DNA from 2 places in the Sphingomonas sp. 1185 genome. Region 2 is predicted to be linked to the other one. Evidence: riboswitches for the same ligand, from Rfam matches in the RefSeq annotation. Region 2 holds a riboswitch; the other holds the start of a gene.

Region 1 (15,523 bases), on a different contig from region 2:
TAGGGCGAACCCGATGGCCCCGCCGCCACCCGTCGTCCGTCCAGCCCCGCCAGCAGCCCGGCCCGCTCGGCCGCGCCCTGTTCGCCGCGCCCGAAGACATGGAGCCCCTCGCCGAACTGGCTGTCCTTCACATCGCAGACAAAGGCGTCGATCCGGGCGAGCGGATCCTCCGCCCCCGCCAGCCCCAGCGTCTCGCCCAGCCCGACGCTGTCCGCCTCCTCCGCGATCAACCCGCGCAGCCGGTCGCGGCGCGCGGGGTCGAGGCCATCGGCATTGGCATATTCGTCGAGCAACGCTTCCAGCCGCCCCAGCCCCGCGCCCGTCTCCGCCTGGACCAGCGCCGGGGGGACATGGCCGAGGGTGACCGCGCCCAGCCGCCGCTTGGCCTGCGCCGCCTCGCCCGGATCGTTGACGATGAAGGGATAGAGGACCGGCCAGTCACGGGCCAGCGCCTCGGGCCAGCAGGCGTCTGACAGCGCGACCGCCTTGCCGGGCAGCCACTCCAACGTGCCATGCGCGCCGACATGGACCAGCGCGTCGATCGCTTGCGCGCGGAGCCAGAGATAGAAGGCGACATAGGCGTGGCGGGGACAGCGCGACAGGTCGTGATAATCCTCGCCCCGTGCGCTCGGTCGGCCGCGTTCGGGCTGGAGCGCGACGATCGCCTTGCCCAGCGCCAGCGCGGGGAAGTGGAAGGCGTCGCCCTCGACCAGCGGATCCTGCTCGACCGCGCCCCAGCTTTCGAACAGATCGGCGCGCAACGCTTCGGGTAATGTGGAAAGTGCGTCGTGATACGCCGCCACCGGCCATGCGATTCGGTTGGCGAGCAACGCGGCGGGCAAATCCGACGGGGCTTCCACATCATAACCGGCCTCGCGCAGATCGCCGAGGATGGCCTCGGTCGAGGCGAAACCGTCCAGCCCGACCGCATGCGCCGCCTGCCAGTCCTTGCCCGGATAGGTGGACAGCAGGATCGCCAGCCGACGCTCCGCCGCCGGGGTCGTGGCCAGCCTCGCCCAGCCCGCAACCTTGTCCGCCACGGCGGCGATCCGCGCGGGCTCGGCGCGGTGGAGACGCAGCGCGATGTCGAAATCGGGGTCGCGCTCGCCGGGTTGCTTGAAGCTGATGACCCCTGCGAACAGCCGTCCGTCGATCTCGGGCAGGACGACGTGCATGGCGAGGTCGGCGGGCGACAGGCCCCGCGCCGAACCCGCCCAACCCTCGCGGTCGCTGGTCGCGAGCGCGATCTGGAACACCGGCACGCCCGCCCCGTCGAGCGGCGTGGTGTCGTCCTCGCCGCGTGCGGAGAAGGCGGTGGCATTGACGATCGCGGCGGGGGTGAGCGCCTTCACCCAGCGCGCGATCCACGGGCCTGCGCCTTCGGCTTTCAGCGAGGGGACGAACAGCGCCACAGGGTCGAAGCCGCGTTCGGTCAGGGCGGCGTGGAGGGCGGCGATGGGTTCCAGATCGGCGGAGGCGAGATAGGCGCGGTAGAAGGTGATGAGGACGCGGGGGCGGGTGACGTTGGTCAGTGCGGTTGCAGGGCAACTCAGACCTTCCGGCGACCAGCCTCCAACGCTTGGCATCTTAAAGCCCCTCTCCCGGCAGGGGGAGGGGTTGGGGAGGGGCAATGCCGCAAGCGACGTCGTTTGTGGATAGGGCCCTCCCCCATCCCCTCCCGCCTGCGGGAGGGGCGTGCCCGGGGCAGTCGTGTCGAGCGAAAGCCACTCTCCCGGCAGGGGGAGGGGTTGGGGAGGGGCAAGGGCCACAGGCGACGCCACCGCCGACAAAGCGCCCAAAACCATCGCCGCCGCCTCCGCCCCTCCGGCATCGCACAGCGCCGTCAGCCGCCGCGCCACCGCCTCACCCACGGTGGACGCCGCCATCAACCGCCGGTCCTCCCGCCCATCCGCCGCCAGCACCGCCAGCGCGATGCCGCGCTCGCGCGCCAGCCGCTCGACTTCGCGCAGGCCATATTCCCAGTACGCCGCCCCGCCAATCAGCCGGATCAGGATCGCCTTCGCATGCGCCAGCGTCTGTTCGACATAGGTGTCGACCGACAGGGGATGGACCAGCGCCGCCAGATTGGCGAGCCGCAGCGACCAGGGAAATCCCCCTGCCCGCCAGCCCGCCGCAAAGGCGCTCAGGTCGCTGTCGGAAAAGGACAGCACCACCACGTCACCGGGGCGTTGCCCCAGATCCTGCGGAACCGCCTGTTCCTCCAGCCCATGGCTCTCGCGAAAGACGAGATGCACGCGCCTAGCCCTTCAGCACGCCCTCGATCGCGGCACGGTCGATCCGGTCATGCTCGGCGATGACGACCAGCCGGGTGCCGCGCGGCTCGCCCGCGCCCCAGGGACGGTCGTAGCTGGTGCGCACCCGGCGGCCGACCGCCTGGACCAGCAGCCGCATCGGCTTGCCCGCGACCGCCGCATAACCCTTTACGCGCAGGATATCCTGCTGCTCGGCGAGCGTGACGATGCGCGCGGCGATCGCCTCGGGGCTCTCCACCTCGCCCAGCATCACCGAGAGGCTGTCGAAATCGTCATGCTCGTGATCGTCCGCGCCGTCATGGTGCGAGGGGCGCGCGGCGATGTCGTCCTCGGCGGCGGCCTCCAGGCCCAGCACGATCTCGGCCGAGACGATGCCGTCGACCGCCTCGACCATGGGCAGCGGGCGCGGGGCCTCGGCGGCGATGATCGCGCGCGCCTTGGCGACGCCCTCCACCCCGGCCAGATCGGCCTTGGTCAGCAGGACAAGGTCGGCGCACGCCAGTTGATCCTCGAACACCTCGGACAACGGGGTTTCATGGTCCAGGCTGGGGTCGGCGGCGCGCTGCGCCTCGACCGCATCGAGATCGGGGGCGAAGCGGCCCGCCGCGACGGCCTCGGCATCGGCCAGCGCCACCACGCCGTCGACGGTGATGCGCGAGCGGATGGCGGGCCAGTCGAACGCCTTGAGCAGCGGCTTGGGCAGCGCGAGCCCCGAGGTCTCGATCAGGATGTGATCGGGACGCGGCTCCATCGCCAGCAGCTTTTCGACCGTCGGGATGAAGTCGTCGGCGACGGTGCAGCAGATGCAGCCATTGGCCAGCTCGACGATATTCTCCGCCGGGCAGTCGGGGATGGCACAGCTTTGCAGGATGTCGCCATCGACGCCCAAAGTGCCGAATTCGTTGACGACGACCGCCAGACGACGACCGCCCGCATGGCGGATCAGGTGGCTGATGAGCGTGGTCTTGCCGGCGCCCAGAAAGCCGGTGACGATGGTGACGGGGACCTTGCTGAGGTCACGCATGCTATTTCTCCGACGCGCCGGACGAGCGAGCGCGGACACGGGACCGATCGCCGGAGCGGTGACGGACGGGCGCTGTCGAATGCGTCCGCCCCGCGTGTCGGCGACCGATGCGGCCCCGGCCGCATGGCTTCGTCGCTCCCCGACGGAGAACCGTGCCCCGACCACCCCCTGGGTCCAGGCAAGAGCGACCATGACGCCGGCAGGTCTCCTGGCTCGCGGGTCAAAGCGAGCGGATGCGCCTTCCCGGATCGCTCCAGTGGCCGTGCCTCCGATGGGGCACCAGCATCGCTCGCTCGCCGCTTACAGTTGCAGGGACAGCCGGGGATTTGCACCCCATTCCCGTTTCAAAGCCCCAAGGGGCACCGGCGCGATCTTCGGAGCGTTTCGGCCCCGATGTGCGGCATTTATCCCGCCGCGCCGGGCTTGGCAATTCGCGCCTCCATCGCGGCGAACCCGCGCCAGCGATAGAGGAGGAAACTCGCCCCCCAGCAGATCACGAACAGCCCGACGATGGCGAAGCCCAGCACGTTGAAATGCTCTGACAGCGCCCCCGCATAGCGGAACGGCCCCGCCGTCCAGCCGAACCGCTCGGCGAGCAACGCGGTCGCCTGGATGCCGCCGATCACCAGCGCGACCAGCGCCGAGACCAGGGTGATCGTCATATTATAGTAGAGCTTGCGAAGCGGATGGACGAACGCCCATTCGTACGCGCCCAGCATCACCAGCCCATCGGCGGTGTCGATCAGCGCCATGCCCACCGCGAATAATATGGGGAAGACCAGGATCGTACCGAGCGATATGCCGTCGGCGGCGTGTGCGCCCGAAAGGCCCAAAATCGCGACCTCGGTCGCGGTGTCGAAACCCAGCCCGAACAGGAAGCCGAGCGGCGCCATGTGCCAGCTGCGGCGGATCAACCGGAACAGCGGACGGAAGAGGCGCGACAACGGCCCCTGCCCCGAAAACATCATCGCAGCATCCGCCTCCGCCATCGGCTCACCGCGCGCGACCCGGCGGAACCGGGTCCAGACATCGCGCAGGATGATGAGGTTCATGATCGCGATGGCGAACAGGAAACTCGCCGAGACGATGGTGGCGATGGTCCCGCCGCTCTGCCCGAACGCCTCGAAGTCGGACAGGGTGCTGGCGGCGAGCGCGACCGTGGTCGCCGCGATCAGGACGATGGCGGAATGGCCGATCGCGAACCACAGCCCGACCGCGATGGGTCGCTGCCCGTCCTGCATCAGCTTGCGGGTGACATTGTCGATGGCGGCGATGTGGTCGGCATCGACCGCATGGCGCAGCCCCAGGCTATAGGCGAGCAAAGCGGTGCCGAGCATCAGGCTGTTGCCCGCGAAGACGCTCAGCGCCCAGCCCCAGACGGCGATATTGACGAAGACCAGCGCGCCCATCAGCAGCGCGACCCGCTTCTTCAGCGGCAACCGGGCGCGCGGCGCTCCGGCATGATGGTAGGACATGGGTGATACCCCCGGCGTCATTGCGACAAGGGCCGAACTCCGCTGTCGCGGTCACCACCCCACCCCACGGACGCACGCCGGGCGGGATGGCCGATTCGTCTCGGCCGATGGGCGTCGCTCGCATGATACAATATATCCAGCCGGTGACCATCCCCTGGATCGCGGCAAGAGCGACTCGCACTGGCAGGTCTCCTGGCTTGCGGGTCGAAGCGCACGCGACACGGCCTTCCCGGATGGCTCCAGTGGCTGTCCCCTGTCGCAGGGACCGGCGTCGCTCGCTCACCGCTTACAGTTGCAGGGACAGCTGGGGATCTTCACCCCATTCCCGTTTCAAGCCCCGAGGGGCACCGGCGCGATTGACCGGCGGTCGGGCTGAAAGCCGTTGCCGGTCGGCACGGGGATAGTCTGCGGCGGGTGGAGGCGCAAACCGCTTTATCGGGCCGGACGCGCGGCTTAATCCGGATCACATGGTGGATGTGAGAAGATGGCGCCGCTGGGCGCCGGCGGCGGCGTGCCTGGTCGCGGCGTGTTCGGGCGGGAATTACCGGCCGGTCAGCGATTATCCGGTGCGGATCGGCAAGCCCTATACGGTGCGCGGCGTCACCTATGTGCCCGCCGAGGACGCGACCTATGACATGCTGGGCTATGCGAGCTGGTATGGCAACGAATCGGGCAAGCGCACCGCGAATGGCGAGCGTTTCCGCCCCGGCTGGGCGACGGCGGCGCACACCACCCTGCCGCTGCCCAGCTATGTCGAGGTGACGGCGCTGGACACGGGGCGGCGGATCATCGTGCGGGTCAATGATCGCGGGCCGTTCGCGGGATCGTCGCGGATCATCGACCTGTCGCGCGGTGCCGCCGAACAGCTCGGCCTGCGCGCGGTCGGCAAGGCGGCAGTACGGGTGCGGCGGGTGGAGCCGGACGAGAAGGACCGCGAACGCCTGCGCCACGGCAAGGCGGCGCGGCCATTGCCGCCGGTATCGGATGCTGTGCGGGCGAATCTGCTGTCGCAGATCGCGGCGGCGGGCATGACGGTGCGGTAAATGTCGTCATCCCGGCGATGAGGGCCGCCAAGGGCCCTCGCCTCCGCCGGGGCGAGGATCGGCATATCGCCCATAACGAAAGAGCGGGCTTTCGCCCGCTCCGCCGTCATCCGCCAATGTTGGAAGAAGATTGGTCGGGGCGACAGGATTCGAACCTGCGACCCCCACACCCCCAGTGTGATGCGCTACCAGGCTGCGCTACGCCCCGACCGAGCGGCGGCCTCTAGGCGGGTTTTCCGAAGGATGCAAGCCTTGATGTGAAGATAGTGCGCACCCCACATCCGGCGCTCCATTGCGCCTGTTCGCCTGCGATGGTAGCGGGCAGGCTATCCGACATGGGGGCTGGTCGATCGTTCGCGGTCGGCGGGTACCCGTGCCCATTCAGCATAGACGGGTCCGAATGTTCATTCCCTTCACCGCCCCAGTCGCCGCGATGGCTGCCGCCACCGGGGCCACCGCATCGAGCGGCGCCGCCTCGTTCCTCAGCCTGGCGCCGCTGCTCCTCGTCTTCGTGGTCTTCTATTTCCTGATGATCCGCCCGCAACAGCGCCGCATGAAGACGCTGCAAGCCTCGATCGAGGGGGTCAAGAAGGGCGATCAGGTCACCACGGCGGGCGGCATCGTCGGCAAGGTGACCCGCGTCGAGGACCAGCTGGTCGAGGTCGAGATCGCCCCGAACGTCCGCGTCCGGGTGGTCAAGGCGACGTTGACCGACGTGGTCAATCCGAACGCCAAGCCCGCGAACGACTGACCCGATGCTGGATTTCCCCCGCTGGAAGGTCGCTTCCATCGTCGCGCTGCTGGCGGCCCTGTGCCTGCTGGCGATCCCGAGCTTTCTGCCCGAGAGCGTCACCAACACCTGGGGTTCGATTCCGCACCCGCGCGTGAACAAGGGCCTCGATCTGGCGGGCGGCAGCTATCTGCTGCTGGAGGCGGACACCGCCGACCTGGCCAATTCGCGGCTGGAGACGATGCGCGACCAGGTGGCGGCGGAGATGCGGCGCGGCAATCCGCGCATCGAGATCGGCGACATCTCGGTCCGCGGCGGACAGCTCAGCTTCATGCTGCGCGATCCGACTCAGGTCGATGCGGCGCGTGAGCGGCTGCTGTCGATCACCGGCGGCGGGGCGGGCATGACCGGCCAGCGCGAATGGGACATCCAGGTCGTCGACACCTCGCGCTTCGTGCTGAAGCCGACCCAGGCGGGCCTGACCCAGGCGGTCGACACCGCGATGAAGACCGCGACCGAGGTCGTGCGTCGCCGCATCGACGCGCTGGGCACCAAGGAGCCCACCATCCTTCAGCAGGGCTCGAACCGCATCGTGGTGCAGGTGCCGGGGCTTCAGGATCCGCAGCAACTCAAGGACCTGATCGGCAAGACCGCCAAGCTGGAGTTCAAGCTGGTCGACACGACCGCCAACCCGGCCGAGGTGGTCAAGGGCAACGCCCCCGCCGGCAGCCAGGTCCTGCCCTATCCGGGTAATCCGCTGGGCGCGCCGGTGATCGCGGTAAAGCGGCCGGTCATCATCTCGGGCGACCAGCTGATCGACGCGCAGCAGACCTTCGACCAGCAGACCAACGCGCCGCAGGTGGCGATCACCTTCGACGCGCAGGGCGGTCGCAAGTTCGCGCGGATCACGCAGGAAAATACCGGCAAGCCGTTCGCTATCATCCTCGATGGCCAGGTGCTGTCGGCGCCCAATATCAACGAACCGATCCTGGGCGGTCGCGCCCAGATCATGGGCAACTTCACCGTCGACACCGCCAACCAGCTGGCGATCTCGCTGCGTTCGGGCAAGCTGCCGATCGATCTGAAGGTCGTCGAGGAACGCACCGTCGGCCCCGATCTGGGCGCCGATTCGATCCGCGCCGGTATCCTGGCCTCGGCGATCGCGGCGGTCGCCGTCATCGTCTTCATGACCGTCACCTATGGCCGGTTCGGCATCTATGCGAACATCGCGGTCGTCATCAACGTGCTGGTCATCCTGGCGGTCATGGCGATGCTGAACGCGACGCTGACCCTGCCGGGTATCGCGGGCTTCATCCTGACCATCGGCACCGCGGTCGACGCCAACGTGCTGATCAACGAGCGTATCCGCGAGGAACGCAGGCGCGGGCGAAGCGTCATCCAGTCGGTCGAGCTGGGCTATAAGGAAGCCAGCCGCACCATCTTCGAGGCGAACGTGACCCACGCCATTTCGGGCGTCATCATGCTCGTGCTGGGCTCGGGCCCGGTCAAGGGCTTCGCGGTCGTGCTGCTGATCGGCATCGTGACCAGCGTGTTCACGGCCGTTACCTTCACGCGGATGCTCGTGGCGCTGTGGTTGCGCCGCGAAAAGCCCAAGACCATCAATATTTGAGGCAGGAGAACAGATCATGCGCCTCCTGAAACTCGTCCCCGACAACACGAACATCGACTTCGTCCGCCTGCGCGGCTGGGCGTTCGGGCTGACGCTCGCGCTCACCCTGCTGGCGGTCGGCGTGACGTTCGCCAGGGGTCTCAATCTGGGCGTCGACTTTGTCGGCGGCCTGATGATCGAGGAGAAATTCCCCACCCCGCCCTCGGCCGACCGCGTGCGTTCGGTCATCGACGGGCTGGGCGTCGGCGAAGCCAATATCCAGACGGTCGGCGACGGCCGGACCATCAGCATCCGCCTGCCCGCCCCGGCCTCCAACGACGAAGGCGCGACCAACGCCGTCGTCCACAAGGTCGAGACCGCGCTGGGCCAGCAATTCCCCGGTGCGACCTTCAGCCGTTACGACACGGTGTCGGGCAAGGTGTCGGGCGAGCTGATCAAGCACGGCGTGCTGGCCGTCGTCCTGGCGATCCTGGGCATCGGCCTGTTCGCCATCTTCCGCTTCGAATGGCAGTTCGGCGTGTCGACCATCGTCGCCATCGTCCACGACCTTCTCGTCACGCTGGGCTTCTTCGCGATCACCCGGTTCGAGCTGGACCTGACGATCATCGCGGCGTTCCTGACCATCATCGGCTATTCGATCAACGACAAGATCGTGATCGACGACCGTATCCGCGAGAATATGCGCCGCTATCGCAAGATGGACATGCGCGAGATCATCAACCTGTCGGTGAACGAGACGCTGCCGCGCACGGTGATGACCTCGGTCACGATCCTGCTGGCGCTGATCGCGCTGCTGCTGCTGGGCGGCCATGTGCTGCGCGGCTTCACTGCGGCGATGATCCTGGGCATCGTGGTCGGCACCTATTCGTCGATCTACGTCTCGTCCTCGCTGCTCATCACGCTGGGCCTGCGCGCCGAGCCGAACCGCGAAAAGCCGGGCACGACCGACAAGCGCAGCATCGCCGACGCCGAGCGCATCACCCCGCGAGAGGGGTGAGCCGGGCGCATGAGCGACTCGATCCGAATCACCCGCGATCCGACCGCCCCCGGCCCGATCGTCCGTGGCTTTGCCGCCACGGGCTTCCGGGTCGGGGAGATCGCCTACCCTTCGCTGCTGCTCTCGCCCGACTGGCATGAGCCGTGGAGCCCGCCGCCCTTCGAGGCGCTGGATGCCCAGGCGGTGGCGTCGCTGATCGACGAAGCGCCGGAATTCCTGTTGCTTGGCACCGGCGCGACGCTGCGCCGCGCGCCGCGTGCGCTGATCGAGGCGCTGGAGGCGCGCGGACTGGGCGTCGAGGCGATGGACAGCCGTGCCGCCGCGCGCGCCTGGGGCGTGCTGCGCTCCGAGGGGCGCAAGATCGTCGCCGCGCTCTACCCGCTCGACGCCTGACCGGCCGCCTGGCGGCGCGCGACCAGCCCCGCCAGATGCGAGTGAAGCGCCGCGGCATTGGCGGCCCAGGTAAAGTCGCGCACCGCCGCGCGCACCGTCCAGGGGTCGGGCGCCTGCTCCAGCACATCGCGGATCGCATCCGCAAAGGCTTCGGCCTCGGGCGCGATGATTCGCCCCGCCGTGCGGCTGGTCACCACATCGCCCGCCCCGCCCGCCGGCGTGATGACGATGGGCGTCCCGCAGGCGAGCGATTCGACCCAGGCATTGGCAAGCCCCTCGGATGCCGAGGCCAGCGCCATCACATTGGCCGCCCCCAGCAGCGGCGGCAACGCCTGGTGCGGGATGCCGCCGACCAGCTGCACCCGCTCGCCCATGCCCAGCCGGGCGACCTGTGCGGCGAGCGCGTCACGCTCCGGCCCCTCCCCCACGATCAACAGCTCGACGCCGGGCAGCCGGGCGACCGCATCGATCACCACATGATGCCCCTTGCGGGGGATCAGCGCGCCCAGCGAGACGACCAGCGGCCCCCGGATTCCCAGCGCCTGTTTCGCGGCGGGCCGGTCGATCGGCTGGAAGATCGCCTGGTCGACGCCGGTATGATGGACCCGTATCCGTTGTCGCGCCACGCCGAGTGCGGCGACGTCGTCGGCCATCGCATCGCTGACCGCCAACAGCCCGTCCGCCCGCGCCGCCGCCCTGGCGACCTGATGGCGGGTGGCCGGGGCCCGCCCCCAATGATGGATGTCCGCGCCGCGCGCCTTGATCGAGACCGGCACGCCATAGCGCCGCCCCAGCGCCACCGCCGCCGGGCCATCGGGAAAGAAGAAGGAGGCATCGATCACGTCGAAACGCTGCTCCTCCCACAGCCGGTCGAGCAGCGGGCACAGCGCCCGGACCAGCGCGGCGACATGGAACCGCCCGCCCGTCCCCGGCAGCGTCACGAAGCGCGGCCGGGCGACCGACAGCCCATGCCATGTCTCCGCCACCGGCAGCCCGGCCTGCGCCCGGAACCGGGCGGCGCGCGCCAGCGGCCAGACCGGCAAGCCGATCGGCGCGACCACGCGCACCGAAACACCGGGCCGCTGCGCCAGCGCCGCCGTCTGCCGCTCGACGAAAATGCCGAAATTGGGGCGGGTGGCATCGGGAAACAGGCTCGACAGGGTCAGGACGTTCAGCATCAATCCTTCAACTCCGGTCGGCGCGCCCACGATGCGCGACGCTCATCCTAGCCCGGAAACGGGTGGTGGCAAAAACCATGACCGCGAAAGATGATGGACATGCGATCATCTTGCGCGATCAAATACCCATCCTGACTCGCCACAGTTAAGAATTGTTCATCAACGCGACAGATCGTCCCTGACACAGTTACGGCCATGGGCTATCCAGTCCAGACCAACAGGGTGGGACATTTCATGACGCGATTCGGACGTTTGGGCACGATGCTGGCCCTGGCCGCGACGCTGGCGGGCTGTGGCGGCGATGGCGGGTCGAACACGATCACCCCTTCGGGCGGGGGCGGCTCGGGAAGCGGCTCGAGCGGCACCGCGACGAACGGCTGCTCGCTGCGCAACCGACAGAACTGGGTCGCGGCGCAGATGAACGAATGGTATCTCTTCCCCGAGACGCTGCCCGCCAGCCTCGACCCGACCCCCTATTCCACCGTCAGCGACTATATCGACGCGCTGACCGCGACCGCACGGGCGCAGCGCAAGGATCGCTATTTCACCTACATCACCTCCATCAAGGAGGAGGATGCCTATTATAATTCGGGTGCGGATGCGGGCTTCGGCTTCCGCCTGACCGCCGACGCCTCGCAGACCAGGCTGATGGTCGCCGAATCGTTCGAAAGCGGCGCCGCGCTGGCCGCCGGAATCGATCGCGGGACCGAGATTCGCGGCATCGGCACCACGACCGCCAATATCCAGTCGATCGCCGACATCGTTCGCGCCGATCCGAACAACGGCCTGTCCAACGCGCTTGGTCCCGATACGGCGGGCACCAGCCGCGTGCTCCAGGTCGCCGACAGCTCGGGCAATGTCCGCACCGTCACGCTGACCAAGTCGGCCTTCACCCTCCAGCCGGTGTCGCCCAATTACGGCACCCAGGTCATCGTCGAGAACGGCCAGCGTTACGGCTATATCAATCTGCGCACCTTCATCAGCACCGCCGATCCGCAGCTGCGCGCCGCCTTCGCCACCTTCAAGCAGCAGGGCATCACCCAGGTCGTCGTCGACCTGCGCTATAATGGCGGCGGTGCGATCACCATCGCCGACCTGTTCAACAACCTGCTGGGCGGCAATCGCCAGACGTCGGACGTGATGGGCTATACCGCCTTCCGCGCCAGCAAGGCGTCGAACAACACCACCACCTATTTCGCCCCCCAGGCCGAATCGATCGTGCCGACCCGGCTCGCCTTCATCGGCACGGGCGGCACCGCCTCGGCCAGCGAATTGGTGGTGAACCGGACGCTGCCCTATATGGGGTCGAACACCGGGCTGATCGGCGCCAACACCTATGGCAAGCCGGTGGGCCAGATCGCGCTCGACAAGAGCGAGTGCGACGACCGGCTGCGCGTCATCGCCATCTCGGTCCAGAACGCCAATCAGCAGGGCGGCTATTATAACGGCCTGGCCAGCGTCGTGCCTGCCAGTTGCAAGGCGGGCGACGACCTGACCCGCAAGATGGGCGACCCGCAGGAGGCCTCGACCCGCGCCGCGCTGGACTTCCTCCAGGGCAAGACCTGCACTCCGATCAGCGCCTCGACCGCGACGGCGCAATCGCTGTCGGGCGGCGCGCGCAAGCTGCTCCAGCCCGAACGCCCCTCGGTCGCGCAGCGCGACGTGCCGGGCCTGTTCTGATACGAAAACGCCCCTCCGGCCAGGCGGCGGGAGGGGCGCTTTTCCGTCCGGGACCTCCGGCTTACAGCCGCTGCGTCCCCGCATAGGCGAACAGCGCATCGCCGTCGCCCGACAGCGTCACCGTCTCGGCGCCGGTGACGGTCAGGCACTGGCCCGCCTGGAACGCGACGCCCGCGACCTCGCCCGATCCGGTGATCGGGATCAGCCAGGCCGTCCGCCCCTCGGGCAGCGCCACGGCATGCTCGCCCGCCGCCCAGCGTTCCAGCACGAATTTCGGCCCCTCGACCAGGATATCACGCCCCTCGCCCGCCGGCCCCGGCGAGACGATCGGCTGATAGGGGGTCAGATGCGCGACATCGACCCCGTCCTCCAGATGCAGCTCGCGGTCGCTGCCATAGTCGTAGAGGCGGTAGGTGGTCTCGCTGTTCTGCTGCACCTCGATCACGGTCAGCCCGGCGCCGATCGCATGGATGGTGCCCGACGGCGCGTAATAGAAATCGCCCTCCTTGACCGGCACCCAGTCGAGATCGGCCTCGACCGAGCCGTCGCGGGCGTCCGCGCGCAGCTGTTCCTTGGTCATCGGCGCCTTGGGGCCCAGCGCGATGGTCGAATCGGGTTCGGCGGTCAGGATAGTCCAGCATTCGTCCTTGCCGCGCGGCAGGCCACGGGCATGAGCCTGTTCGTCGTCGGGATGGACCTGGACCGACAGCTTCTCGCTGGTGAACAGATATTTGATGAGCAGGTCGGGCGAGGTGTCGCCCGGCGCCTGGAACCAGACCTCGCCGATCGGCGCGCCGTCGGCGGGCGCATCCTCGAAGCCGGGATACAGGGTATGGCGGCCCCAGGGCTTTTCGACGCGGTGGGTATGGAGCAGCGTGGCGGGCATGGGTCTATCTTCCTTCCGATCGGGCGACGGGAAAACCGTCGGCGCCATGGGCCGTTCCGCCCTGCCCCGCCCATGCCGCGACCCATATGTCAATGGCAAGCCGCGTCGTTTCGCATCCGTCGCAGACGCATGTGCGGAAGGACTGTTCCCCGCCGTCCGGCTGCGCTAAGGACATGCGCGATGCGTAACCCCCGTTCCCGTGCGCTGTCGCTGGCGCTCATCGCCGCTCTCGCCCTTCCGATCGCGGGTTGCGCCCGCAACCGTACCCGCACCGACCTGCCTTATGTCGCGCGCGACGTCGGCACGCTCTATACCGCCGCCAAGAACCGGCTGGATCAGGGCCGCTACAAGGAGGCCGCGCTGCTGTTCGACGAGGTGGAGCGTCAGCACCCCTATTCGATCTGGGCCCGCCGCGCGCAGCTGATGAGCGCGTTCAGCTATTATCTGGGCCGCGACTATACCCAGTCGATCCAGTCGGCGCAGCGTTTCATCTCGGTCCATCCCGGCAATCGCGACGCGCCCTATGCCTATTATCTGATCGCGCTCGGCTATTATGAGCAGATCCAGGACGTCACCCGCGACCAGAAGATCACCCGCCAGGCGCTCGACGCGCTGGGCGAGCTGATGCGCCGCTATCCCAATTCGCGCTACGCGGCCGATGCGCGGCTGAAGGTCGATCTGGTCAACGATCACCTGGCGGGCAAGGAAATGGAGATCGGCCGCTTCTACGAGGACCGCCACCAGTGGCTGGCCGCGTCGATGCGCTTCCGCACCGTGGTCGACAAATACCAGACGACCAGCCACACGCCCGAGGCGCTGCTGCGGCTGACCGAGACCTATCTGGCGCTGGGCGTGCGTCCCGAGGCGGAGCGGGCCGCCGCCGTGCTGGGCGCCAATTATCCGGGTAGCGACTGGTATAACCGCGCGTACAAGCTGATGCGCGAATATCCGGTCGAGACGATCCCGCCGATCCAGCCGGGCCAGCCCGTGGTGCCGCAGGGCACGCCGGGTTCGGTCAATGTCACCCTGCCGGGCAGCACGGGCAACGCCACCCCCAGCGCCGCTGCACCGGGCCGCCCGACCCCGACGGGCAACAACAGCTCGCCGACCGGCTAAGCCTTTTTCCTCCCCTGCAAGGGGAGATGGCAGGCCGCTGGCCTGACGGGAGGGGTGTGGCGCGCTCGACAGGGCGCCCCCCTCCGTCAGCTTCGCTGCCCCCCTCCTCCCGCAGGGGAGGAAGGCCATGTATCGCGCCCCACCCGAACAAATCGGGATCATTTTCGCGCAGGGGGGATAACATCGCGCGGCATTTGGCTTTATATCGCGCCCCATGCTGACCGCGCTGTCCATCCGTGATGTCGTGCTGATCGAGGCGCTCGACCTCGATTTCGGCCAAGGCCTGGGCGTCCTGACGGGCGAGACGGGCGCCGGCAAATCCATCCTGCTCGACGCGCTGGGCCTGGCCCTTGGCGGGCGCGGCGACAGCGGCCTTGTCCGCCATGGCGCGGGCCAGGCGATCGTCACCGCCAGCTTCGAGCCCCCCGCCCCCGACAGCCGCCTCGCCACGATCCTCGACGATGCGGGCATCGCGGTCGAGCCGGGCGAACCGCTGATCGTCCGCCGCCAGGTCAAGGCCGATGGCGGCAGCCGGGGCTTCGTCAACAGCCAGCCCGCCTCCGCCGCGCTGCTGCGCGAGATCGCGCCCTTCCTGGTCGAGATCCACGGCCAGCATGACGATCGCGGGCTGCTGAACCCGCGCGGCCACCGGATGATGCTCGACAGTTTCGGGCGGATCGACACCGGCGCGGTCGCCGCCGCCTGGACGAAGCTGCGCGAGGCGGAGACGGCACTGGCCACCGCGCGCGAGGAGATCGAGACGGCGGCGCGCGACCGCGAATGGCTGGAACATGCGGTCGCCGAACTCACCAAGCTCGCCCCCGAACCGGGCGAGGAGGAATCGCTGGCCGACCGGCGGCGCACCATGCAGCGTTCGGAAAAGATCGCGGGCGAACTGTCCGCGATCGAGGACCATTTGCAGGGCTCCGACGGCGCGCTGGCGGGACTTCGCCAGGCGGCCCGCGTGCTGGAACGGATCGGCGAGGATCACCCCGCACTGGCCGAGGCGCTGGCGGCCATCGACCGCGCGGTGATCGAGGCGTCGCTGGCCGAGGAGCGGCTGGCCGATGCGCATCGCGAACTCGCCTATGATCCCCG
Region 2 (15,523 bases):
TGACGGCGTGACGTAGATGATCGACGGTGCCGGATCGTCATGCCCGATAGTCATGCCCTCCGCATCGCAGGGACGCGGCACCATCGCGGCGCCTGCCGCGGCAAAGATGTCGTGGGCGGTGCGATATCCCGGTTCTTCCAGCCAGACGGTCCGGCCGCGAGCTGGCAGCAGCACCCGCGCGAGCAGCGCCAGGATGGCCGCGGTCGACGGCATGATGATGACCTGCTCGGGATCGGCCAGCACGGCCCGCGCCCGCGTGACATGATCGACGATCGCCTGCCGCAGTGCCGGCAGACCGTTCTCATCGCGGTAGCCGAGGTCATGGATATGCAGATGGCGCGCACGGGCGCTGAGGCAGCGGGACCAGATCTCGTGTGGGAAACTGTCGAGATCGGGCAGGCCTGGTCGGAACGGCAGGAAGCGTTCCGGTTCGGGTTCCGGCGGGGACACTCGTGGCAGCGGCGCGGGGCGTGCGCCGTCGGGGGGCGGAGGCAGGTCGGCCACCCGCATCGCCGACCCCGCCCGCCCGGTCACGAAGCCCTCGGCACGCAGTAGCTCATAGCCCGCCACGACCGTCGATCGCGCCACCCCCAGCATCGCCGCCAGCGCACGCGAGGAGGGCAGGCGCTCGCCTGCCACGAGCTGCCCCGCCAAAACCCGGTCGCGGATGGCGTCATGGATCTGTCGTTCGAGATACCCGGCGCGGCGATCGATCAGGATCCAGGTGGCAGGATGTGTGGCGGCCATGTCCCTTTCAACTGGACTGCCGATCTTTGCGCAAGTGGTATTATGCAGCAATCCGCTTTCCTGACACGGCGGCCCCGCAACAGGCAAGGGGGCCACATGACACCGACCGATCATTCATCCGACAAGGACGCCTATCCGATCACCGAACGCAGCCGGGTGCGGCGTGGGCATCGCCGCGCGGACTATGCCGCCGGCACGGTCCATGCGGTGCTTGACGCCGCGCCGCTTTGCCATGTCGGCTATGTCATCGATGGCGAGCCCTATGTCACGCCGACCATCCACTGGCGCGAGGGGGAGCGGATCTATTGGCACGGTTCCGCCGCCAGTCGCTTCCTGCGTCAGGCCGAGGGGCAGCGCGTCTGCCTGACCGTCAGCCATATGGACGGCTATGTGCTGGCGCGGTCGGCCTTCAATCATTCGGTCAACTACCGCTCGGCGATGGTCTTCGGCATCGCGCGGGTCGTCGAGGAACCCGACGCGATCGCCGACGCGCTGCGGCGGTTCACCGACGGCTTGTTCCCCGGTCGCTGGGAGACATTGCGGCCGATGAGCACGCAGGAACTGAAGGCAACCAGTGTCCTGTACCTCGATATTGAGGAAGCCAGCGTGAAGGCACGGGCCGAGCCGCCCGGCGACGGCGACGAGGCGGCGCACCCGGTCTGGGCCGGGGTGCTGCCGATCCGCAGCACCTTCGCCGCACCCGAACCCGCCCCCGAACTGGGCGGGGATATCGCTTTCCCCGCGGGCCTGTCCGCCCTGCTCGCATCGGGGCGGCTACGGTGATCGCCGGTCCCAGGCCGGATCGGACCGACGACCTGCCGCTCGGTGCCGTCGTCACCGGTCCGGCTCCGCCATTGCCGGGGTTCGATATCCATGCCGGTAGCACCGTTACGCTCGAACCGCTCGGGATGGCGCACGCGGCCGATCTCTGGCGTGTCGCGCAAGGGGCGGATCGCTCCTTCACCTATCTGCGCTATGGGCCGTTCGCGACGGAGGAGGCGTTCGCCGCGCATGTCGCGGGATTGTCCGGGATCGGCCGGCAACCCTTCTTCGCCGTGATCCCGCGAGCCAGCGGAACGGCTGCGGGCTGGGCCTCCTTCTGTGATATCGCGCCGGACGATGCTGCCATCGAGATCGGCAGCATCTGGTTCTCACCCGCCCTGCAGCGCACCCGCGCCGCGACCGAAGCAATATTCCTGATGATGAACCATGCCTACGCGCTCGGCTATCACCGGGTCGTCTGGCGCTGCAACGCCCTGAACGTAGCGTCTATCCGCGCTGCCAGCCGCTTCGGTTTCACCCATGAAGGGACATGGCGGTGCGACGGGATCGTGAAGGGCCGTCGTCGTGATACCGCATGGTTCTCCCTCCTGGCGCCTGAGTGGCCTGCACAACGTGATCGTTTCAAGGCCTGGCTCGACGACGACAATTTTGACGAGAATGGCGTCGCCAGGAAGCCGCTTTGAGGGTGATCCGGCCTACCGGTGCTTTTCATTGGAGCGGCGGCCAGCATAGCAGAGGCATTCCTGTTGGGATGGTGAAATGGCAGTTTATCCAGTGTCTCAATATTCTGTTTGATAGGTGTTTTGGGACAAAGGGGTGGGTGATTGTCCGCCAATGTCGATCGCCCGATAGGGCAGCTATGGGCAATCTTGCAGGTGCCACAGGTAGGCGCTTCTCGCCAGCCTGGGACCCATCCCGCGCTGGCGATCCAACACCGCCGTGATCAGCCGAGTATCTCTCGACGTACGATTTCCGCGCCAGCACCCAGCGCCTTCAGCTTGCCCCGTGCGACGTTGCGCGCCAGCGGCGCCATCCCGCAATTGGTCGCGGGCAAGAGCTTGTCGGCATCGACGAAGCGCAGCGCTTTGCGCAGCGTGTCGGCGACCTGTTCCGGTGTCTCGATCGTGTCCGTCGCGACGTCGATCGCACCAACCATCACCTTCTTGCCCCGGATCAGTTCGATCAGGTCCATCGGCACGTGCGAGTTCTGGCATTCGAGCGAGATGATATCGATCTTCGACCTCTGGAGGTTGGGGAAGGTCTCCTCATACTGGCGCCATTCGGAACCAAGAGTCTTCTTCCAATCTGTATTGGCCTTGATGCCATAGCCATAGCAGATGTGGACAGCGGTCTCGGCCTTCAGCCCTTCGGCCGCGCGCTCCAGTGTGGCGATGCCCCAGTCGTTCGCTTCGTCGAAGAATACGTTGAAGGCGGGTTCGTCGAACTGGATGATGTCGACGCCAGCTGCTTCCAGCTCGCGCGCTTCCTCGTTGAGGATGCGGGCGAACTCCCATGCCAGCTTTTCCCGGCTCCGGTAATGGGCGTCGTACAGGGTGTCGATCATCGTCATCGGCCCGGGCAGCGTCCATTTGATCGGCTGATCGGTCTGGGCGCGCAGGAAACGGGCGTCATCGACGAACACCGACGTCGGCCGCGAGACGGCTCCGACGACCGTCGGCACGCTGGCGTCATAGCGGTTGCGGATGCGCACCGTCTCGCGCTTCTCGAAATCGACGCCGTCCAGATGCTCGATGAACGTCGTGACGAAGTGTTGGCGGGTCTGCTCGCCGTCCCCCAGAATGTCGATGCCGGCCTGCCGCTGATCGTCGACTGCCAGGCGCAGCGCATCCTGCTTGCCCGCGACCAACTCTTCGCCCTCCAGCTTCCACGGCGACCACAGGGTCTCAGGCTGGGCCAGCCAGAATGGCTTGGGCAGACTGCCCGCGGTCGTCGTCGGCAACAATGTCGTCATGATGCAAATACCTGTCGTGTGGGTGGGGATCAAAGTCCGCAGGTCGCGGACCAGCGCTGAAGCGCGGGCCAATGCGGCTTGATGAAATGCTCTTCGGCGAATTTGCCCTGCTCGACGGCGAGGCGGCTGCGTTCCTCGCGATCGTAGACGATGCGGGTCAGCGAATAGTCCTGATACCTCAGGCTCGGCTGATAATGCTCCGCCGCGACCGAGTTCGCGTTGTAGATTTCCGGGCGATAGATCTTCTGGAACGTCTCCATCGTCGCGATGGTGCTGGCGAGTTCGAGGTTGGTGTAGTCGCTGACCAGATCGCCGATGTGGTAGAAGGCGAACGGCGCGACGCTGTGTGGCGGCATGAAATACCGCACCTTCATGCCCATCTTCGCAAAATACCGATCGGTGGACGAGAATTTGTCGTTGCGATACTCGACGCCCAGGATCGGATGCACGTTGGCGGTCCGGTGATAGACCCCCTTGCTCGATACGCTGAGGCAGATGACCGGGGGTTTGCGGAAGTGGTCGCGGTAGGCGCTCGATCCAAGGAAATGCTTGAACAGGTTGCCATGCAGATCGCCGAACCCCTCCGGCGCGCCGCCACCCCCGGCCTTCAGGTGATCGGGCAGGACGACGCTGAAGTCGTAATCGCGAATATAGGACGAGAAGTTGTTGCCGATCATGCCATCGCTGCGCTCGCCGCTGATCCGGTCGGTCACGGTGGTGTGCAGGATTTCGATCAGCGGAAACGCTTCGTCGTCCGCGCCGTCCCCGAGCGTGAGCGCGGCCGAGACGATTGTCAGCTCCAGCGTGTATCGATCGCCCCTGGGGTTATCCCAGTGCATCAGCGCGTTGAAGCGGTGGTCGATCATCACCAGCGTGTTGCGCAGATTCTCCTGGCGGCTGTCCCCACGCGCGAGATTGGCGAAGTTGGTGGTGATGCGCGTGTTGTCGGCGGGACGATAATCCTCGTCGAACGGGATATGGCTGATCGAGAATGTGAACCCGCTATTCGTCATGACTCACCCAGGCTTTGCGGGCGGGAGGTCAGGCGAAAGCGCGCAAGGCGTGAACAGGCCCGGATGGCGGCAAGCCACGGACCGTCGCATCAAGCGCGATCCACCGGAGGAACCCCCGTCCGAGGAACGTTATGGCGTCGAAAGGCAGGTCTCCTGGCTCACGGGTCAACGCGGTGGCTCCGGCCTTCCCAGGCTCCTTGCGAGAACCCAGTGACACGAAATGGAGCCGCCACTCGCCGCTTACAGTTGCGGGGGCAGCGCCGGATTCTGCCCCAAAGGACACCACCGGCTTCCCGTCTTAGCCCCATCGCCACGCCTGGGATGGGGAACCTCGACATATCCGTTCAACACCATCAGCCCGATGGAGTCAACGATCATATAAAGATATCTTTATATCTTGATCCCGTTCGAAGCGCCGTCGTGATCGTGTGGCGTCGGTCACGCCATGCGCTGTCGGCCCCCCTGATCTTGACCTGAAGGGACGTTTTCTGCGACCCCGGCACGGTCAAGGTTCCTTTGCCGGATGGCCGAAGGCTAAGACGGGAAATCGGTTCGATGCCGATGCTGCCCCCGCAACTGTAAGCGGCGAGTAGAAATCCCCTCGTGTGTCACTGGCGCCTGGGTGCCGGGAAGGCCGGGGTTTTTATGACGACCTGCAAGCCAAGAGACCTGCCTTCGACGCCATAGCGACCACCGGCGGGGTGCCCGGTCTGGCCGCTGCGTTGCTGCGGGAAGAGGTACACCTCTCCCATTGGCCGCTGGCGTCTGGATGCCCTCGCGAATGGTTGAGGATCAGGATGTCACAGGAATACCGCAGCACCCCCATCCAGCTGATCGACATGCTCTTTCCCGGCGATGCCAATCACCACGGTACATTATTCGGTGGGGTGGCTTTGGAGCACATGGACAAAATCGCCTTCCTGGCAGCGTCTCGTCACGGCCGTGCTGCCTTCGTCACCGCGCCGTCGGAAAAAATTGATTTCGCAGCGCCAGCCAAGATCAGAGACATGGTGGAGGTGACGGGCCATGTCGTGGGGGGCGGCCGGAACTCGCTCGACGTCGAGGTCGAACTGATCGCGGAGGCATCGGTATCGGGCCTACGACGGCTATGTACCCGTGGTCGGTTCACGCTCGTTGCCGTCGGAAGCGAAGACCCTCTGCCCCCGATTGGTGAGACGGTTCCGAGAGATGCGGCGCAGCCGTTGCGAATGGTCGACATGATCTTCCCGAACCAGACCAGCCATTACGGCACCCCCTATGGCGGCGACGCGCTTTGCATGATGGGCACTTCGGCCGCGAAGTCAGCGTCACGCCCGAAGATCACCGGATCGAGCCCATGCGAGATTGCGATCGCGGCCTCGGTGTCCGATCCCACGCTCCCGATCACCGTGGCACCGAGGCGCTTGGCCCAAGAGGGTGGCGAACGCCCCTATCCGCGTCGATCCTTGGCCGTCGGGGAGCGGCGGTGGCAGTTTGACGGTCAACCACGCCGCCACCCACACCAACCCCAGCGCGCCTGAGACGAGGAACGCCGCCTGCCACCCGAATGCGACCGCGAGCGCCGGGATCGCCAGCGGGGTGATGAGCGCACCAATATTAGACGCGGTATCACCGATGCCGAGCGCGATTGACCGATCCTTCTGTTCGAATAGGTGGCAGCGGACTTGACCGCAGCCGGTGTCCCGATCGATTCCGCCGCGCCAAGTATGACTCCGGCTCCGATGAAGCCGGACAAAGTCGCGTCGGCTCTCTACCGCAAGCGTGCAACAGCCCCTCCACGAAGAGGCTTACTCTACCCCACAGCGGATGAGCCATATCCGCTCGAAACCGGTCGAGTGACACCAATCCCTTTTATTCCTACTTGATAGATATGATTTGTTCCGGGAAGCGGGCCGGCGACCTAAGCTTGCCTGGTTCGCGAGGCACTCAGACGGGGCCGCGACGGTCATGCATCGGTCCGGGGAGAGGGCCGCCGCGCCAGATCAGAATCATAGGGGGAACGGCTCATGCCGAACCGATTGCGGCCGCGCGCCGTACGACACGAACGACGGTCGCATCGGGGTGCGATCGCCGTGCTGGCGGGCGTCGCCATGCTGGCAACCGTCCCGTCGCCGACGTTCGCGTCCGAACCGGATGCCGCCCCGTCGCTAGAGCAGGTGCTGGCCCGCCGACGCGCGGCGCAGGCAAGCCCCGATGCGGAGCAGGTCATCGAAACGCGGGCCACGGCGGAAAGCGGTTCGGGCGTACGACGCCTGCGGATCGGCGATTTCCAGTATCTGAGTGATAGCGACCGCGGCTATGCTGGCTATGATCTGGGCGCGGGATCGTGGGACACGTTCGCGGCGGTGTTGGCCAGCGCGCTGGCCGACGAATTCGCGACCCAGGCAGCACGGCGCAAGCTGCCCGTCGACGCGATCGACATCGTCCTGACCAGTCACCCAGACGCCCCCGAAATCGCCCGCACGCGTAAGGTGTCCTATCCCCGCAACCTTGCCTACACCGCCTATATCGCGTCGTCGGCCAGCGACGCCGACCTCGAATCGCTGCGGCAGGATGTCGAACGCGCATCGCCGGTGCTGGCCGCCGTGCGCGATCCGCAGGCGATCGCCCACGGTCCCGTCGGATTGACCGTCAGCGCGGCGCAACCCGATGCCGGTGCGCCGCCCGGACTGCGCGATTTCCTGGTCGAAAAGCGCCAGGCGATCGCGCGACTGGCGCAGGCCGCCGCCGCCGGCACCGCCGCGCCGCCGACCGGGCTGCGCGCCCATGCCCGTATCGAACCGCACAGCGGCCTGCGCACCACCCGGACCGGCAAGGGCAATTACCATATCCTGCACGACAGCCGGGCGGACCGCGCGGGCAATGGCCTCGCCCCGACGGTCGAAGAGCATCTGGTCGGCGTGCTCGCGACCTGCATGACCCATATCTTCGAGATCGAGGCCGCGAAACGCAACATCGTGCTGGATGGCCTGGAAGTGCGCACCCGCGCAGTCCTGCCGCCGCGCGGCGACGGGGCGACGGCGGCCCGGTTCCGCGACATCGCCTATACTGTGGCGATCGCATCGCCCGAACCGGCCGCGCGGATCGATGGATTGCGCGACGCAGTCGAGGCGTCCTGCCCGATCTACAACCTGTTGCGCGATCCGCAGTCGATCGCCGGCCGGATCGTACGCGGCCGGTACGAATCGCAAATGGCCACCGCGGCGCGCTGAAGCGCCCGCACGGTGCACGTCCGCGATCTGCGCCGCAGACGGTGCCCGACATCACATCTTATCCTTGGGGAGAATCATGAAGAACTGCGCCTTTTTGCTGGCGGCGACCGCACTCCTAGCCGCACCGTCCGCCTTTGCCGAACCGCGCGATGGCACACCGCCGCGCGCCGACGCCGCGGAGACGGAGGAAGCGAAGGAAAGTCCCGACAGCGATATCGTCGTTAACGGCCGCAAGCAGCAGAAGGAAATCAGCGGCGGTGCGCTCGGCACCCGCTCGAACCTCGAAACGCCGTTCTCGATCACCAGCGTCGACAGCGACGATATCGAGAAACTGCGCGCGCTGACCACCGCCGACTATTTCGTCGGTGATGCCAGCGTGACCCGCGACGGCGGCAGCCGCTACAACATCCATTCGCAATGGGTGACGGTGCGCGGCGCGGCGGTACGGACCCAACTCTACAACGGCGTACCGCTGCGGGACTCGCAGGGCGCCGACACCCCACCCGAATTCCTCGAACAAGTGCAGTTGCTCAAGGGTGCCGGCAGCTTCATCTATGGCTATGCCGCCCCCGGCGGCGTCATCAACTTCGTCACCAAGAAGCCGACCGAGACGCTGCTCGCAAATATCAGCGTTGGGTGGCAGTCGGCGGCGCTGTTCCGGCAGCATGTCGATATCGGCGACACGGTCGGGCCAGTCGGGTTCCGGCTGAACGCGGTCCAGGAGTTCGGCCGGACCTATGCGGACAGTGAGATTTTGCGTCAGGGCGCGGCGATCGGGCTGCGCGTCGACCTCTCGCCCGATATCGCTTGGCGCACCGATGCGTTTTATCAACGGAACCAGATCGACGGCGCCGAACCCAGCTTCGTGGTCGGCGGCAATGCCAGCCCGGCGGTGCCGACCTACCGCGACCGGGTGGTGCCTGCCCCGGTCAGCGGGCGGACGCGCTTCGCCTCGCGCGATACCTATACCGACGGGCGCCTGTATTCCGCGATCACCAGCCTGACGTGGCAGGTCAACCCCGACTGGTATGTCCGGCTGACCGGCGGACAGGTCGGCAACGACCACCGGCTGCCCTATGAACGCATCATGCTGCTCAACCAGGCAGGGGATTATTCGCTGCGCCTGTTCAACGGGCGCAACGTGTACCGCAACCGACTGGGTTCGGTGTTCGTCGAGGGGAAGTTCGCTACCTTCGGCCTCGCGCACCAGCTCAATCTCGGGCTCGACTGGCGCGACAGCCTCGGCCGTCATGCCGAAAATCTTGCGACCTTTCAGGCGGGCAGCAACATCTTCCGACCCGTCCTCGCCCGCTGGACCTATGACGACCGCCGCGACCTCGAAATCCGGCCGCTGGGCTGGAACGAGGAGAAATCGGCATTCGTCAGCGACACGATCACCATCGCCGACACGGTGTCGGTCATCGCCGGCGCGCGCTACACCGACTATCATTCGCGTGCATGGGCGTGGCGCAGCCAGCAACGTACCAGCGACTATCGCACCGACGGCGTCACGCCGACCTTCGCACTGCTCTATCGCCCCAGTTCGGCGCTGACCTTCTACGGCAGCTATATCCAGGCGCTTTCCGAAGGGACGATCGTCAGTAACCTGTACGACAATGTCGGCGACATCCTGCCCGCGCTGGCCAGTCGCCAGTATGAAGTCGGCGCCAAATGGGAATGGGACCGGTTCTCCGGCGCCGTCGCGCTGTTCCGGCTCGACCGCGGGGCGAACTTCGTCACCGACGACAACCGGCTCGTGCAGGACGGGATCGAACGCTATCAGGGGATCGAGGTGTCGGCGCGGGTCGTGCCCGTCCCCACCGTATCCCTCGGCGCATCGACGACCTTCGTCGACGGCACGCATGAACGGGCCACCAATCGCTGGCTGGTCGGACGGCAACTACACGGCGTCGCGCGGGTAACGGCGGTGTTCGATGCATCCTACGACCCCGCCTTCTTGGCCGGCGTCGGCCTCAGGGCGCTGGTTCGCTATCAGGGCAAGGCCGCGATCTTCAACAACCAGCCCCGCGACTGGACCGTCTATACCCCCGGGGTCTGGCTGGCGACGTTGGGCGGCGACTATCGCTTCCAGCTCGGCGGGCGCGAACTTACGCTGCGCGGACAGGTTCAGAACCTGTTCGACACCCGCTACTGGAACAGCGGTACCAGCACCTGCTGCTATTCGCTGTCGCCGGGGCAACCGCGCACCGCCAGCATCGACCTGAAGGTTTCGCTATGACCCGGCATGACAAGGAGGCCCGCATGTCCCCGCGCTACTGGACGTATCTTACCGCCGCCGCGCTGCTCGTGCTTTCGGGTTGTGGCGAAGAGGACCGGTCGTCTCCACCACCGAAGACAGCCACCGCCGCCACCGAGATCGCGTGGCGCCACGGCGACGTTGCAGATGCGTTTGCGGAGGCGAGCGAACAGAACAAGCCGGTGCTGCTCTATTGGGGGGCGGTGTGGTGTCCGCCTTGCAATCAGTTAAAGGCCGGATTGTTCCGCAACCCAGACTTCATCAGCAGGACACGCGACGTCATCCCCGTCTATCTGGACGGCGATACGCCCGGAGCGCAGGCATGGGGCGAACGGTTCGGCGTGACCGGCTATCCGACACTAATACTGCTGCGTCCCGATCGGAGCGAGGTGACGCGGCTGTCGGGCACCGGCGATAGCGCACAGGTCGCGTCGGCACTGGATGCGGTCCATCGCGGCACCGGCAATGTCGATACGCTGCTGCAGCGTGTCCGGTCGAGGCAATCGTTGTCGAACGACGATTGGGCGTTGCTCGCAGGATATGGGGGGTGGCACGACCCGAGCCGATCTGCCACTGCGGCGACGACGCTGGCCGCGTTGGCGGCCGCCGCCCCTGATGCCCGGTTGCAACGCCAGTTCCTCTTACAGGCGCAAACCGTCCGCCCCGATACCGCCCCGCTTTTGTCTCCCGCAGAAAGCAACCGGCTGCGCCACGCCCTGACGACGGTACTCGCCGATCCCGCAGAGGTCCGGGCCAACCGCGCCTCGCTATCCTATGGCGCGGTGAAACTCGTCAATGGTGCGGTTCCTGGCGGAGGAGCGGATCGGCAGCGGATCGGGGAAGCGATCGTCGGGGCACTGGACGCCCTGTTCGTGGACACCCGGCTTGTCGCGTCGGAGCGGCTTGCATCGGTCGACGCGGCGGTCGCGCTGTACCGCGATCGCGCCGGGCCCGCCGCCCCACCGGCCGCCGCGTTGCTGGCCAAAGTGCGCGAAAGGGTTGCATGGGCCGACCGCAGCGTCACCAGTCCCTATGAACGGCAGGCCGTCATCAGTGGCGCGGCGCACTTGCTGGCCGATGCCGGCGATGCGGCCGGGGCGCAACGGTTGCTGGAAGCCGAACTCAAACGGTCGCGCACACCTTATTACTACATGCCAGCGCTCGCCGAACTGGCCGAGGCGCGCGGCGACCGGCGGCAGGCGATCGACTGGCTGCGGCGTGGCTACGAAACGTCCGAAGGCCCGGCTAGTCGGGTGCAGTGGGGTGTGACCTACGTCGAGGGACTGCTGCGCCTCACGCCCACCGACCATGCCGCGATCGAAAAGGCGTCCGGCGCGGTCATTAGCGAACTGGCCAGCCAACCCGAAGGATACCGGCAACGAACCCGGACGCGGCTGGAAAAGCTGGGCAAGGCACTGGCCGCGTGGGGCACCGAACAGAACGGTAGCGCGACGCTGGCGCGGCTGCGGACCGCCGGAAAGAAAAGCTGTTCGGGACAACAGGATGCGGCGGTCGCCACCGCATGCCGCAACTGGCTCCCACCGGGGATCGCCTAACGAATCGTCGGTATGATCCAGACACGGCCGATCGGTGCCGTCTTGCTAACCCTGATCGTTGAGACGCCTCGATCGAGTGACGTCGGACGGAGCAAGACTATCTACGACGATCGCGTTTCGAGAAACTTCTGGACAGCGAAGGTGAGCCGAGGTCACGCCGAATCGAACTAACCTGGTGGGGCAAATTTGCGAATGCGGATGGCGGGGGCGGAAGAGGTGGTGGCCGTGACGATCGGCCAGGCAACTGCCGTGCCGATGGACGACGTCTTCATCTCGCGTGCGTTCGTCTGCCTGGTGCAATCGGGCGAAAAGCAGATCCATCATCCAGCGTTCGGCTCGATCCTGGCCAGACCAGGGGATGTCGTGGCCTTTCCCGCCGGCGCTCTGGTGACGATGGAAAACAGGCCGACGCGGGACAAGCACTACCGCGCGGAGGGATTGTTCTATCCGCCTGAACTTATTGCATTGGTGTTCGGTGATGCGGCGGCTCGCTCGCAGGGTGGAGGCGTCCCGCAGGTGCTTGCAGGCGATCCCGAGGCAGCCGCGGTCTTCGACCATCTGGCCGACACCCTTAGCAACGACACCCTGCCCCCTGCCATTCGTCGACACCGGGCGATCGAACCGCTGGTATGGTTGCACGACAAGGGCGTGCATCTACCCTATGCCAGCGATGGGCCGCTCCAGCGGCTGCGCGCGCTGATCGATGCCGATCTGGCGCATCCATGGCGCGCCGCTGAAGTCGCGACCGCCCTGGCAATGAGCGAGGCGACGTTCCGCCGGTGGTTGGGGCACGCCGGGCTGCGCTTCTCGGTGGTGCTGCGCAACGCACGGCTCGAACGCGGGTTGCTGATGCTGCAGACCAGCGCCGATCCGGTGTCGCGGATCGCACTGGAGTGCGGCTTTCTGACGCCTTCCCACTTCACCGAAGCATTCAGGGGTCGTTTCGGCCATCCGCCCCGCGCTATCCGTAACCGCGCTATCTGAGCGTTTCCCGACAGTTTTCGAGCGTCTGCCGACGGTCCTGCGCGGTGATCCGCAGTACAAGCGGGCATCCACTCTCATGATCGGACCAGTCATGCGCCTTGCCCTGCTTCTTCCGCTAGCCACCCTCTCTGCGCCGGCATTGGCCGCTGAACCCTTCCGCCTGGCCAGCCCGTCGATCGCGGAAGGTGCGATGCTGGCGCCCGCGCAGGTATTTACGGGCTTCGGCTGCTCAGGCGGCAACCAGTCGCCCGCCCTCGCATGGAGCAACGCCCCGTCGGGGACCAAGAGCTTCGCCGTGACGGTCTACGATCCTGATGCGCCAACCGGATCGGGCTGGTGGCACTGGACTGTCGTCAACCTGCCAGCGTCGGTGCAGCGCCTGCCCGCGAACGTGAGCGGCAAGGCGGACGCGCTGCACGGCGCGACGGAACTGCGCAACGACTACGGCACGATCGGGTTCGGCGGAGCGTGCCCGCCCCCCGGCGAGGTGCATCGCTATGTCGTGACGGTCCACGCACTGGGGGTCGACAAGCTCGATCTGCCATTCGGCGCCAGCAATGCGCTGGCTGGCTTCATGATCCGCGCCAATACGATCGCTACGGCCCGGATTACGGCCACCTATCATAGATAGATCGCGGTCCCGGTATCAAAGATTAGCGGCGGCGCCATACCGGAACCAGTGGAAGCGCCCTACTATTCCCACTGGGATGGTATTTTGGGATGGCGTGCTGCTGCTGGCGCGACTTGGCCGCTTTCCGTTGCGACGGCAAATGAGCCAAAGCATGTAAAAAATGGGCGGGGCTTACAGAACCATAGCGTCGGAAGTCGCTGTTCCACTTGCCATATGCCTCCGGCAGATACCGCCACTGCTCCCCTGCCCGCGTGATCCGCATTATGCCTTCAAAGAAGGCAGGCTGTCACCAGCGGGACGACAGCCTCGTCCGCGCTCGGCCAATAGCAGTGACCCGGTCAGCGACCATTCCTGATCCGACAAACCGATCCGCTCGCCCAAGCCTGCCCCCAGAAGGCAGCCCTGAATCAGGGGCGAATTCACACCGTCAAGCTTTGTTCACGATGCCTGATGTGCGCCTGAGCGCAGCACCCACAAACAGCCGTTGACGGACAGGAGGTTGTCCGCACCCGTCCAGCCAGGATCAGCCGCCTTGCCCGGAACTAGCGATGCAATCCGCAACCGTAGCGCCTCGCTCAACTCGTGCCGCGTGATCACGACCGCCCGCTCCGCGCCTCAACACGGATGACTGTGAATCAGCGTTCACCTCCGTTTCGAAATCCTAATGTCGATACGGCCTATGCGCCCCCCCTTCACTTCCGCAATCGGCATTGCGGCAGCCATCGTAACGATGGTTCGAATCGCCTGCCGGTAGATTGGCCAGTGAGCGGCGTCGGCAGAATGACACATCTGTCATGTTGGCTTGGAATCAAATCAAAGACCGCACGTTGAACTTTTTTTCCAGCGAACTGCGCGCAGAGTGGGGGTGGCTAATTTTTTCAAGAATTCAGGACGTTGGCGCTGAATTTAAGAAGTTTCACAGACGAAGATGCGATGTGGTTAACAAAACACTCTCATCCAGCCAATCATAAATTAAATTTTTGTAATCTACCAATCTGGCCAAGGATCGAGAGAGCCTTGCTGAATTTATCACGTGCCATTGCTATTCGGCAAAGTCATCACACTGACTTTGCATCATTTTTTATCGCGCATGGCATATATTAGTGAACAGGGAGCAGAAGCATGCGAGCCACGATCAAAGTGAAGCTGGTCGCGACATTCGCGATCGTTCTGGCCATGCTGGCGGTCATCGTGGGGTTCAGCGTGAATCGCTTGTCGACCCTGAACACGGCCCAGAGCAACATGGTGGATGATCCGGTCGCCTCGCTGGACCGTATGCAGCAATTCAACGATGCCATGACGTCGTCGATCGTGGCGTAAAAGAATCTCACGATGAGCGACGACACAAACTTCATGGCCAAGCAACATGCGGAACTGCGCCGGCAACGTGCCCGCGCCGATCGGCTGATCGACGAAGTTTCTCGCACGGAGGACGAAATCGATCGCGAGATGTATGCCGACGCGCAACGCGGCTGGGCGGAGTATAAGTCAATCGCCGACAAGGCCGTCGAACTGGCGCTTGCCAATCGCAACGCAGAAGCATCGATCATTTCGCTGGGTGCCGCCAACAAGGCGGCCGTGCGGATCGGCGATACGGTTGATAAGATCGTGGAACGCCAGCGGTTGGAATTGACGAAGGCGGATGAGGCCGGCGATGCGCTGTATGCGCAATCGCGCACGACGTTGTTGGCCGTGGCTGCTGCGGCCTTCCTGATCGCCATGGGGGGGTGCCTTGTGGATCAGCAGGATCGTCTCGCGCGGTCTGGGCCGTGTTTCTGCTGCCCTTCGCGCCGTGGCGGCAGGCGATCTCGATCAGAATATTGAGATCCCAAGCAACGACGAGATCCGTGACCTCGTAGATGTCGTGAATAACATGACCGACAATCTGCGCGCCTCGGCCACGCTGGCGGATCAAATTGCGCAGGGCGATCTAACGGTCGAGCATCAGCCGCTATCTGACCAGGACAAGCTGGGCCATGCGCTGGTCGCGATGGTTGAGCGGCTGCGCACCGTGGTCGGCGAAGCAACGGAAGCGGCCTCCAGCGTAGCCGCTGGCAGCCAGCAGCTGTCGTCCTCGTCCGAGCAGGTGAGCCAGGGTGCGACCGAACAGGCCGCCGCTGCGGAAGAGGCTTCTGCGTCGATGGAGCAGATGGCCGCCAACATAAAACAGAACGCCGACAACGCGACCCAGACCGAGAAGATCGCCCGCCAGTCGTCGCAGGACGCGGAAGTGAGCGGTCAGGCGGTGCAGAAGGCCGTGATCGCGATGCGCACTATCGCCGAGAAGATCGGCATCGTGCAGGAAATCGCGCGTCAGACCGACCTGCTGGCGCTGAACGCGGCAGTGGAAGCGGCGCGGGCCGGTGAA

What was found. Region 2 has a riboswitch for cobalamin ahead of ABIC44_RS18785 (acyl-CoA thioesterase). Riboswitches for the same ligand answer to the same signal wherever they lie in the genome.
Region 1: it holds a riboswitch for cobalamin, as region 2 does, so the genes downstream of both, cobW (cobalamin biosynthesis protein CobW) here and ABIC44_RS18785 (acyl-CoA thioesterase) in region 2, are expected to answer to the same signal.

Annotation. Positions count from the first base shown of each region.
Region 1 covers NZ_JBEPKL010000026.1:28,644-44,166, reverse strand. Annotated here, with positions in the region: gene cobN (cobaltochelatase subunit CobN) at 1-2,255, opposite strand, end outside; gene cobW (cobalamin biosynthesis protein CobW) at 2,260-3,297, opposite strand; cobalamin riboswitch at 3,479-3,679, opposite strand; gene ABIC44_RS15355 (HoxN/HupN/NixA family nickel/cobalt transporter) at 3,702-4,772, opposite strand; cobalamin riboswitch at 4,938-5,139, opposite strand; gene ABIC44_RS15350 (septal ring lytic transglycosylase RlpA family protein) at 5,249-5,815, shown strand; tRNA gene ABIC44_RS15345 (tRNA-Pro) at 5,947-6,023, opposite strand; gene yajC (preprotein translocase subunit YajC) at 6,216-6,566, shown strand; gene secD (protein translocase subunit SecD) at 6,571-8,175, shown strand; gene secF (protein translocase subunit SecF) at 8,192-9,172, shown strand; gene ABIC44_RS15325 (Mth938-like domain-containing protein) at 9,182-9,565, shown strand; gene ABIC44_RS15320 (glycosyltransferase) at 9,547-10,743, opposite strand; gene ABIC44_RS15315 (S41 family peptidase) at 10,978-12,423, shown strand; gene ABIC44_RS15310 (pirin family protein) at 12,485-13,309, opposite strand; gene ABIC44_RS15305 (outer membrane protein assembly factor BamD) at 13,490-14,425, shown strand; gene recN (DNA repair protein RecN) at 14,640-15,523, shown strand, end outside.
Region 2 covers NZ_JBEPKL010000044.1:5,119-20,641, reverse strand. Annotated here, with positions in the region: gene pdxR (MocR-like pyridoxine biosynthesis transcription factor PdxR) at 1-747, opposite strand, end outside; gene ABIC44_RS18805 (pyridoxamine 5'-phosphate oxidase family protein) at 844-1,530, shown strand; gene ABIC44_RS18800 (GNAT family N-acetyltransferase) at 1,527-2,213, shown strand; gene ABIC44_RS18795 (methionine synthase) at 2,474-3,535, opposite strand; gene ABIC44_RS18790 (putative oxygenase MesX) at 3,532-4,515, opposite strand; cobalamin riboswitch at 4,642-4,864, opposite strand; cobalamin riboswitch at 5,007-5,206, shown strand; gene ABIC44_RS18785 (acyl-CoA thioesterase) at 5,313-6,035, shown strand; partial or broken gene ABIC44_RS18780 (hypothetical protein) at 6,018-6,131, opposite strand; gene ABIC44_RS18775 (OsmC family protein) at 6,522-7,727, shown strand; gene ABIC44_RS18770 (TonB-dependent siderophore receptor) at 7,804-9,966, shown strand; gene ABIC44_RS18765 (thioredoxin family protein) at 9,990-11,540, shown strand; gene ABIC44_RS18760 (helix-turn-helix domain-containing protein) at 11,766-12,524, shown strand; gene ABIC44_RS18755 (YbhB/YbcL family Raf kinase inhibitor-like protein) at 12,616-13,155, shown strand; gene ABIC44_RS18745 (hypothetical protein) at 14,278-14,475, shown strand; gene ABIC44_RS18740 (MCP four helix bundle domain-containing protein) at 14,488-14,979, shown strand; partial or broken gene ABIC44_RS18735 (methyl-accepting chemotaxis protein) at 14,939-15,523, shown strand, end outside.